3 regions of the Sulfuriferula sp. AH1 genome follow, and region 3 is predicted to be linked to each of the others. Evidence: predicted binding sites of a transcription regulator. Region 3 holds the regulator's gene; each other region holds the start of a gene.

Region 1 (3,660 bases), 370 kb from region 3:
ATCGATCTGCGATCATCGGCAGGCGGATGCGCGGTGCGCCGCTGAATTCGCGAAACGGGTTGGGCTGTGCGCTCCAGTCCAGGGTTTCCGGGCCGGCGGCGTAGCGTTCCAGACGGTGTTTGCTACGCTGGTGATAAGCAACAATCTTGGTCAATGACGAATCCGCACCCGCTGCAGGCTGGGTGCGGCCGATGTCGTCAGGTGTGGCTGTCATGCCTGATGCACGGCGATCAGACCGGGCGGTTTTCGCGGATCTTGATCGGGCCCATGATCTTGAGGCCTTCTTCGAAGCTGATTTCTTTCCATTTGGCGGAGAAGAATGCCGCTTTGTCGACGATGGCATCGAGTTTGCCGGCTGTGTCGAATTTTTTCAAGTCGCTTTTTTCTATGCGGAGCATGTCCAATAGCTCATTGTATACCGTTGCTTCGTCCAGCGGCATGACCCAGAAGGTCGCGCCGCCGTATGGTATCTGGTACTTTTCGGAGATGTCGAGGTTGCCGGCAAAGAAGAAGTATTTGCCCATCGGTGACAATTTGTCGCCAACCTGTTCGCATAACAACTTCAGGTGAGCGAGTGATGGCGCGAAACCGGCGAGGAACGGAATGGTGGTTTCCCCGGCGGAAGCAACCATCATGACCTGATCGAGCTTGATTTCGGGCGGGCGTTTTTCGTCGGCCATGGATTCCTGGAATGCCAGTGCAATTTCACCGCGGAAGCCGAAACGGCCGGGTTTGGTGGTTGCGCCTTTGAATACGGGGCTGAGCAACAGGCCTTGCGCGTCCAGCTCGGCAAATGGGGTTTCGGTGATGAGGGTCATGGGATACTCCTTGGGTTGTGCAGAACATCTGCGGTTTAATTAAATTTAACTGTGTGTCAGCTTCGCACTACCGGGATGCTGATCGGCACCGCCCGTCCAAGCGCGGAATCTACCTTGCGGCGTACGGTTTCTATCCTTAGCGGTGTCAACAATGTGCCATCGGCTCCTTGCGCCAGCGCTGCCTTGACGGCGCTATCGTCGGCACTGTCGCAGACCAGCAGTATCCTGACGTTGTTCATGGCGGCTTTTATCAGATTGATGAGCGTCGCGCCTTCGCTGCGTATCAGCCCGATCCCCAGCAATACCAGATGCGGCGGCCATGCCTGCGATTTGTCGATAGCGGCGGAGACGCTCGACAGCACATGAGTTTCGTTTTCATCGGCCAGCATGAATTGCAGCCCCATGCTGTTGATCTCGTCGCTTTCCACTACAAATACGCGCTTGTTTTCTATCGAGCGCTGACTATCTACTCCGATCTGCATTGCAGTCTCCTGATTACATTTAGCAGGCACCTAAGCCATGCGACTTTACTACCTAAGCAAGCTTCATTCCCGCTATTTCAATTAATTGTTAGTCAACGCTGGGCACCCGTCTGAATGGGGTGTACAGGGAAAAATGCAAAGAATATGCAGCGTTGGTCGCATTCAGGCGGACTTGTATCGTTTGCTACAGAGACAGGGCATTTTGTGGGTTTTGCAACAGCCGGTTTGCAGCGTAAAAAGTACGGATATTGAAAATATTATTTAATATAATCAATGTTTTGTGTGTTTATTTTGCGACTGGCACGGCAGTTGCTATTACTGGGCTGCACCTAAAATGTTTTGCCGAACGAGTGACTTGAGACGAAGAATTATTAAGAGTATTCGGAGGGCGTCATGTCGGTCGCATGTTATCCGGAAAGTTGCCGGATTTTCAACTTGAACTGAACTTGTTTTTGTAAAGGAGCTGCAAAATGGCTGCATTAAGGCAAATCGCGTTTTATGGTAAAGGTGGTATCGGCAAGTCTACGACTTCGCAGAATACTCTCGCTGCACTTTCTGATCTGGGTCAAAAAATCCTGATCGTCGGCTGTGATCCTAAAGCTGATTCAACCCGTTTGATCCTGCACGCCAAGTGCCAGGACACTATCCTTTCACTGGCTGCCGATGCTGGTTCCGTGGAAGATCTGGAGCTGGAGGATGTGATGAAAGTCGGTTTCAAGGACATTCGCTGCGTTGAATCCGGCGGACCTGAGCCTGGTGTTGGTTGCGCAGGTCGCGGTGTTATCACCTCGATCAACTTCCTCGAAGAAGAAGGCGCTTACGATGGTATCGATTACGTTTCCTATGACGTATTGGGTGATGTGGTATGTGGCGGTTTCGCCATGCCGATTCGCGAGAACAAGGCACAGGAAATCTACATCGTCATGTCCGGTGAAATGATGGCCATGTACGCGGCCAACAACATCTCCAAAGGCATTCTGAAGTATGCCAACTCCGGTGGCGTGCGTCTGGGCGGCCTGATTTGCAACGAACGTCAGACCGACAAGGAGCTGGAACTGGCTGAAGCACTGGCAGGCATGCTGGGCACCAAGCTGATCCATTTCGTGCCACGCGACAATATCGTTCAACACGCTGAATTGCGCCGCATGACCGTGATCGAGTACGCACCCGACTCCAAGCAGGCTGGCGAATATCGTCAACTCGCTGACAAGATACACGCTAATGCAGGCAATGGCACCATCCCCACACCTATTACCATGGATCAGCTGGAAGACTTGTTGATGGAGCATGGTCTGATGCCAACCATCGATGAATCACTGGTCGGCAAGAGTGCCGAGCAACTGGCAGCTGAAGCAGCGGCAGCGTAATAGAACCGCAAGTCTGGCGCTGTCTGGTTGTGCAGAACAGCGCCGGGCGAGCGGCAGTACCGGGAGATCTCTGTAAATGGCTGCAGGCTTGTAGCCAAAGTCGGGAGCCATTTGCAGAGCGCTTTCGGAAGTACGGATGTTCTCAATGCAACGTTTTTTGATTTTTTAATGGCAGGAGGGCGAAATGAGCCTCACAGTAGAAGAAACCAAAGTACGCAACAAAGAGCTGATTGACGAAGTTCTCAAGGCTTATCCCGAGAAGAGTGCAAAACGGCGTGCCAAACACCTCAGTGTTCATGAGGAAGGCAAGTCCGATTGCGATGTCAAGTCGAATATCAAATCGCTGCCGGGCGTCATGACCATACGCGGCTGTGCCTACGCCGGTTCCAAAGGCGTGGTGTGGGGTCCGATCAAGGACATGATCCATATCAGCCACGGCCCGGTCGGTTGCGGTCAGTACTCCTGGGCTTCGCGCCGTAACTACTACATCGGCACCACCGGGATCGATTCCTTCGGCACCATGCAATTCACTTCCGATTTCCAGGAAAAGGACATTGTGTTCGGCGGCGACAAGAAGCTGGAAAAGATCATGGACGAGATTCAGGTGCTGTTCCCCCTCAACAAGGGCATCACCGTGCAATCGGAGTGCCCTATCGGCCTGATCGGCGACGATATCGAAGCAGTATCCAAGAAGAAATCCAAGGAATACGGCGGCAAGACCATCGTGCCGGTGCGCTGCGAAGGTTTCCGCGGCGTATCCCAGTCGCTGGGCCACCATATCGCCAATGACGCGGTTCGCGACTGGGTGTTTGAAAAAGCCGATCCGGACAAGAACAAGTTTGAAGCCACGCCTTATGACGTTGCCATCATCGGCGACTACAACATTGGCGGCGACGCATGGTCTTCACGCATCCTGCTGGAAGAAATGGGGCTGCGCGTGATCGCCCAGTGGTCCGGCGATGGCACCATTGCCGAGCTGGAAAACACCCCGAA
Region 2 (3,660 bases), 1.3 Mb from region 3:
ATTGTCAGCCGCGTCCTTGAATATGGAGTTATGAGCAAACTCGTGAAAGAAATAGCCGGACAGTATCAAGGCGTGCGCAACCAGCAGGGTGCCGATGATCTGGCCCGGCAAAGGTGCCAGTGCGAGCAGAATGACGCCGCCAAGATAAGCGCCTAATGTATAGGATAAGGCTATTACGTTCGGCAAGACACCGTCGGCGTAGCGAAATTTTTGTTGCAGCATGACATTCTCCTTGAGCAAGGTCGCCCCACGGGGGCGGGCGCGACCTGCCAAACTTACTTGACCAGCGATTTGACGAACTGGCTGTCGATCGTGGTTTCAGTTGCAGGAATGGTCGTGATCTGACCCTTGTTCTTGAGGATGCTGCTGATGACTTCGCCGCTGGCATAGTAGGAAGTGGTTTCCGCTGATTTGACGAAAGCCTTGGGCATTTCCGCCAGCGGGATGTTATACACGCCGCTCATCTGCTCCATGACTTCCTTGCCGCTGATACCCATGGCTTTGCCGATGATCCTGGCCGATTCGTCAGGGTGCGCTTTCATGTAAGCCATGCCGTCCACATACGCTTCGATCAGGCCTTTGATTTCCTTGGGGTGAGCCTGGATGTATTTCTGGTCGAATACCAGCACGTCAGCGATCAGACCCGGTGCATTCCTGGAAGAGAACACCACATGGAATTTCTTGCCGCCGCCCTGGCTCAGAATCTGCGACAGGCTCGGTTCATACGTTACGCCGACAGGGATACCGCCTGAGGCCATCGCGGCAGGCACGGCTTCCGGCGTCATCGGCACGGCTTCGTAGTCTTTTTCAGAGAGGCCGTTCTTTTTCATCGCGTAGGACAGCAGGAAATCGGATGGGGACAAAGGATTGAAACCGATTTTCTTGCCTTTGAAGTCGGTGACCCTGGTAATGGCGGTTGTGGCCACGATCGCGTCACCGCCGTTCGAATAGTCGATTGGCATGACTACCTTATGTGCCAGTCCTTTGGCGTCCGATCCGATCACCTGATCGTAAGTCAGCATGCCGCCGTCCACGGAGTGGCTGGCGATCGCAGTCGGGATAAGCGCAGGGTCGGTAAACATTTGCAAGGTGACCTTGAGGTCATACTTTTTGTAGAAGTCCTTGGCATCGGCAACGAAGAACGGGCCATAGCCTATCCATACGACGGTACCGATTTTCATTGAGGTGGCAGCGTGTGCAGCGACAGGATTGATGCTTGCCGCAGCAAGCATCATTGAAGCAAGGCAGATTTTCTTGAACGATTTGGCGGGTGCTATTGACATGACTGGCTCCTGTAAAGGTTAAAGGAAACGGGAAAGCAACTGCGCTCTCTCCCGGGCTTTTATCCCTCCGTGGAACCTCACCTTGAGGCCGGATCGCTCTCGGACCAGACATTCCATGTAACTGGAACCGGAACCCTAGCAATCCTGATACAGACATTTGTGTGAAAGCGCTGCCAGTGCAGCGGCAATCCCGTCCTGCCTTCTTTTACGCAAAGCTTGTGCCAGTTACCGGAAATGGACGAATGAATCAAATTAAAATCATTTGATTCAATGGGTTGATAATTTTTCTGGAAGGTGTGCGTCTGTATTCCGTGTCTGTTTATTCATGCATTATCCATCGTGAAAATGATCGATAAGGGTGCATGCTAACCCTGCCTTGCGCAGCTTTAGTGCATGCCAAATGAAGGATTGCAGCCGACCGAAAATGCCGGAAAATTAATATAACCGCATGAAACTTAATTAATATGCATTAAATTTTTCCCTTGATTCGATTTCTGGCACGGTAAATGCTGTCACACAACTGACATGTTGTTCTGTCGCTAATTTTTTCAACTTAGGGAGATTTCCTCATGAAGGTGTTTAAGTCTAAAGAAAGCGTTACCTCGGCTGCAGTTATCGGTGCATTAGGTTGCATGTTCGTATCCTTGCCTGCTGCAGCTGACGTGACCGGCCACCTTGACGTCGTGTCCAAATATGTCCTGCGCGGTATCACCACCACTTATGGTTCCAGCGGCATTCCAGGCGGCAACGCGAATGGCGATGCACCGGAGAGCGAAGGTCCTGCATTGCAAGGCGGTCTGGATTATGTGAGCGACAGCGGCTTTTATGCCGGCTGGTGGTTCTCGACTCTGGGTTACTCCTACAAGTCGTTTAACGGTCAGGGCACTTCCATGGAGCATGACCTGTATGCCGGATACAAAGGCAAGATCGGTGCAGTCGGTTATCAGATCGGCCTGACCAATTACCACTACGTGCCAAGCTCCAATGCCACCGGATATGAAACCATGCTGGGTCTGAGTTACAACCAGTTCGGTTTGAATGCGCAAACCTTGCTGAACGACGTTTCCTACGGTAACAAAGGCGACACTTACTTTACGGCGACCTATAACGACAGCGTCCATTTCGATGCGTTGCCGAAGGATCTCAATGTAAGCGCAGTCATCGGCTATTACACCTATAAAAAGACTGAAGCAACCAGTACTGATTTATATGTGCCTTACGCAGCCAATCAGGTTAACTCGGCATTCCGTCACGCGACGCTGGGTGTCAGCTATCCGTTCCTGAAGAATGTATCAGGTGGTCTTAGCTATATCTTCGGTGGCGAAAACCGTTACGGTATCAAGCAGGATAACCAGCTGGTCGGCAACCTGAGCTACACCTTCTAATGGTTGGGGCCGGGCAGAGGTCTGCTGCCCGGTCAACGGCTGTATTGGTCTTAACTGTTGATACGACAAGTGATTGCTAGGAGATTGCTGTGCCCAAGACGCTGATTAAAGTAGATCTTAATAAGTCCCCGAAGAACAGTCTGACGTGTTGCATAACCGGTGGCACCCGGATATCCCCATGGTAGCCATGGTGAAGCCTGGCGATGAGTTCCGCGTTGAATGCATCGACTGGACCGGCGGGCAGATTAGTAATGATGATAGTGCCAACGATATACGCGATGTCGATCTGACCAAGGTGCATTATCTGAGTGGCCCGATCGGTGTCGAAGGTGCCGAACCTGGCGATCTGCTGGTCGTCGATATTCTGGATGTCGGTGCATTTCAGGAGTCGGAATGGGGTTTTACCGGTCTGTTCGCCAAGGAAAATGGCGGCGGTTTTCTGACCGATCATTATCCGGATGCACGTAAAGCCTGCTGGGATTTTCATGGCATTTATACCACTTCCCGGCATATCCCCAATGTGAAATTCGCCGGCATCATGCATCCTGGTCTGATCGGATGTCTGCCTTCACGCGAATTGCTGAATGAATGGAACAAGCGCGAAGCCGCTCTGGTGAGCACCGATCCGGAGCGTGTGCCACCGCTGGCAGCCTTGCCCTATGCTGAAACGGCCCTGATGGGGCGGATGACCGGCGAAGCTGCGAAAGAAGCCGCAAAGGAAGCTGCGCGTACCGTACCGCCACGCGAGCATGGCGGTAACTGCGATATCAAGAATCTCTCCAAGGGTTCACGTGTCTATTTTCCGGTTTATGTCAAAGATGCCGGCTTGTCGATGGGTGATCTGCACTTCTCCCAGGGCGACGGCGAAATCACGTTCTGTGGCGCGATCGAGATGGCCGGTTATCTGGATATCCATGTCTCTGTCATCAAGGGTGGCATGGCGAAATACGGCATTAAGAACCCGATATTCCAGCCCAGTCCGATGGAGCCGC
Region 3 (3,660 bases):
TGATGCCGATACATCAGCGCGCTGCATTGGGTTTGAGTTATTTGCCGCAGGAAGCCTCGATATTTCGTAAGCTCACGGTAGAGCAGAACATACGCGCGATTCTGGAGTTGAAAAAATATAGCGAAGCCGAGATCGAGCAGCATTTGAACGACTTGCTGGAGGATTTGCACGTCGAGCATTTGCGTGATTCGGCAGCAATGAGCTTGTCCGGCGGCGAACGCCGTCGTGTCGAAATTGCCCGTGCCCTGGCGATGAATCCGCGGTTCGTGTTGCTGGATGAGCCATTTGCCGGCATAGATCCTATTGCGGTAATCGATATCCAGAAGCTGATACGGTTCCTGACCGAGCGCGGCATCGGTATTCTGATAACCGACCATAATGTACGCGAAACCCTGGGTATTTGTGACCGGGCCTACATCATCAACGATGGTACGGTACTGGCTGCTGGTAAACCTGAGGAAATCATTCATAATGAAAGTGTCCGCAAGGTTTACCTGGGCGAACATTTCCGCCTCTAACGACAGATCATGAAACAGGGTTTACAACTTAAACTATCCCAGCACCTCACGCTGACGCCGCAATTGCAGCAATCCATCCGTTTGCTGCAATTGTCGACGCTTGAGCTCAATCAGGAACTGGAGCTGATGGTGCAAGAGAACCCGCTGCTCGAGCGGGTGGATGCGATCGACGATAGCAGCATGCGCAGCCCTGAGTATGAGCCGAGCGTAGCCGGCAGCACGGAGACGACTGTGGATGCCCCGGTTGAAACCGCCCCGCGGGAACTGGCCGAGCTGGACTGGAACGAGTCTGCCAATTACGGTTCCGGCGATGACAATGATGACGATGATTTTGAACCGCAGACATCGTCGCAAGACGTTATCAGTCTACGCGATCATCTGGCCTGGCAGCTCAATCTCACCCCGTTGCTGGAGCGCGATAAGCGTCTGGTTCTGCTGCTGATCGATGCCCTGAATGAAAGCGGGTATCTTACCCAGAGCCTGGAAGACATTGCGGAAATGTTGCCGGATGAGCTGGAAGTGGATATGGATGAGCTGCAAATTGCACTCAAGCATTTGCAGAATCTTGAGCCAACGGGCGTCGGTGCGCGTAACCTCGCAGAATGCCTGGCATTGCAGCTGCAGACCCTGCCGAAATGCACTCCACATCTGGCGTTGGCGCAGCGTATCGTTGAACATGATCTTGCGGCGCTGGGCGCGCATGATTATGCAGGACTGAAGCGCAAGTTGCATTGTGATGACGAGGCGTTGCGTGCCGCCCGCGAGCTGATTACCCATCTCAATCCGCGTCCTGGCGAGGCGTTTGGCGCATCCGATACGCGTTATATCATTCCCGATGTGATCGTCAAGAAAGTCAAAGGCTTATGGGTAGCCAGTCTTAACCCGGATGCCATGCCCAAATTGCGCATCAATCAACTGTATGCAGACATTCTGTCGCGCAATCGCGATGTCAATCACCAGCAGCTGGCCGGGCAATTGCAGGAAGCGAAATGGCTGATCAAGAACATCATGCAGCGTTTCGATACCATATTGCGGGTGACGCAGAGTATCGTCGACAGGCAGCGCCATTTCTTCGAACATGGCGAAGTGGCGATGCGTCCGCTGGTATTGCGTGAAATCGCCGAAGTCGTGGAATTGCACGAATCCACGGTATCGCGCGTGACCACCCAGAAATTCATGATGACCCCGCGCGGAATCTTTGAATTGAAATACTTTTTTGGCAGTCATGTGAATACTGACGCCGGCGGGGCTTGCTCGGCGACTGCAATTCGTGCGTTAATTAAGCAACTGATCAGTGCGGAAAACACCAGGAAACCTTTATCCGACGGGCAAATTGCTGAGGTTCTCGGTCAGCAAGGTATCGTAGTAGCGCGTCGAACGATTGCAAAATACCGTGAATCCATGCAAATTCCGCCCGCCAACCAGCGCAAAGCGCTATAACCAGCAAGTGAAAGGGAATGTCATGAATCTAACAGTTACCGGTCATCATCTGGAAATCACCCCTGCGATTCGCGAGTATGTGATATCAAAAACCGATCGCATGAAACGTCATTTTGACCATGTTATCGACGTCAATGTCGTGCTCACGGTAGAAAAGCTGAAGCATATCGCCGAAGCCAGCGTGCATCTCAGCGGCAAGGATATCTTTGTGCAGGTCGAAGAGTCCGACATGTATGCAGCGATCGATAGCCTGGCTGACAAGCTGGATCGCCAGGTCATGAAGCACAAGGAAAAAAACATCGCTTCGCATCAGGCCAGTGGCGGCATCAAACATCAAGCGGTGGTTGAGCAAGAATAAGCCGCAATGAATCAGATAGTTCCGCTGCTCCCCATTTCGCATATTCTTCTCGATATCGGGATGGGGAGTAAAAAACGTCTCTTTGAATATGTTGGGCAATTATTTGGCAGTGAAGTGGGTGTCGCACCCAATGTTATTCTCGATAGTCTGATCGCCCGCGAAAAGCTTGGCTCTACCGGATTGGGGCAAGGTATCGCGATACCGCACGGGCGCATCAAAGGTTTGAAATCCGCAACAGGCGTGCTGGTTCGGCTTGAGCCGGCGATTGATTTCGATGCTCCCGATCACCTCCCGGTCAAACTTGTTTTCATGCTGTTCGTTCCCATGCAGGCGACTGACCTGCATTTGCAGATACTCGGCGAACTCGCGCAGCTGTTCAGCAACAAAGCCTTGCGCGATGCGCTGCTGACCAGCACCGACAGTGAAGGCGTGCTTGATCTGATCCGTAATTGGCAGCCATGACAAACTCCATCCCCGTTAGCCAGATGTTTGCCGCACTTGCCCAGACGCTGGCGTTGACCTGGGTTTCCGGGCAGGAGGGCGGTGATAAGCAACTGGTGGGCGATACGGTGCAGAAGCCTTCGCTGGCGCTGGTCGGGCATTTGAATTTTGTGCATCCCAATCGCGTACAGGTGCTGGGATGCGCGGAAATGGACTATTTGCGCCAATTAGGCGAAGCCGGTTTGCAGAATGCGGTAACCAATCTGTTTTCGACAGAGCTGGCCGCGGTGGTGGTGGCTAATGGCGAGCCGGTGCCGTCCCAGCTGCTGGAAGCTTCCGAACGCACGCATACGCCGCTGTTTACTTCGCCGCAAGCCAGCCCGGAGCTGATGGCGGTGCTGTCACACTATCTGACCAATGTGCTGGCAGAATCGGTCAACGTGCATGGCGTCATGCTCGAAGTGAACGGCATCGGCGTGATGCTGACTGGCGAATCCTCGGCGGGCAAGAGCGAATTGGCACTGGAGCTGATTACGCGCGGCCATCGCCTGATTGCGGACGATGTGGTTGATTTGTTCAAGGTGTCGCCGGATACGCTGGAAGCGCAATGCCCGCCGATGTTGCAGGACTTTCTCGAAGTGCGCGGGCTGGGGATATTGAATATCCGTACCCTGTTCGGCGAGCTGTCGGTCAAAAGCAAAAAGAATCTCAAGCTCATCGTGCATCTGAAAGCACCCGCCGATCCGGCACAGGAGTCCATCTCCCGGCTGGATATGCACGCCTCGTCAGAAACGATTCTGGGTGTGAAAATTCCCAAAGTCCTTATTCCTGTCGCGGTGGGGCGCAATCTGGCAGTGCTGGTCGAGGTGGCAACGCGCAATCATATTCTGCGCATGCGCGGTT

What was found. The regulator sigma-54, encoded in region 3, starts transcription at its own class of promoters, with help from an activator protein. The targets are predictions, from matches to a motif close to TGGCACNNTTCCTGCT.
Region 1: nifH (nitrogenase iron protein) is a predicted target of sigma-54. The motif match lies at 1,599-1,614, and genes of this name have one in related genera.
Region 2: CAP31_RS06690 (TorF family putative porin) is a predicted target of sigma-54. The motif match lies at 1,779-1,794, and genes of this name have one in related genera.

The regions. Positions count from the first base shown of each region.
Region 1 is NZ_CP021138.1:132,479-136,138, forward strand. It holds gene CAP31_RS00725 (SagB family peptide dehydrogenase) at 1-214, opposite strand, end outside; gene CAP31_RS00730 (hypothetical protein) at 231-818, opposite strand; gene CAP31_RS00735 (response regulator) at 875-1,300, opposite strand; gene nifH (nitrogenase iron protein) at 1,771-2,667, shown strand; gene nifD (nitrogenase molybdenum-iron protein alpha chain) at 2,852-3,660, shown strand, end outside.
Region 2 is NZ_CP021138.1:1,312,918-1,316,577, forward strand. It holds gene CAP31_RS06680 (fatty acid desaturase) at 1-222, opposite strand, end outside; gene CAP31_RS06685 (ABC transporter substrate-binding protein) at 276-1,283, opposite strand; guanidine-I (ykkC/yxkD leader) riboswitch at 1,330-1,433, opposite strand; gene CAP31_RS06690 (TorF family putative porin) at 1,853-2,668, shown strand; partial or broken gene fmdA (formamidase) at 2,758-3,660, shown strand, end outside.
Region 3 is NZ_CP021138.1:2,637,063-2,640,722, reverse strand. It holds gene lptB (LPS export ABC transporter ATP-binding protein) at 1-518, shown strand, start outside; gene CAP31_RS13265 (RNA polymerase factor sigma-54) at 528-1,958, shown strand; gene hpf (ribosome hibernation-promoting factor, HPF/YfiA family) at 1,981-2,316, shown strand; gene CAP31_RS13255 (PTS sugar transporter subunit IIA) at 2,323-2,778, shown strand; gene hprK (HPr(Ser) kinase/phosphatase) at 2,775-3,660, shown strand, end outside.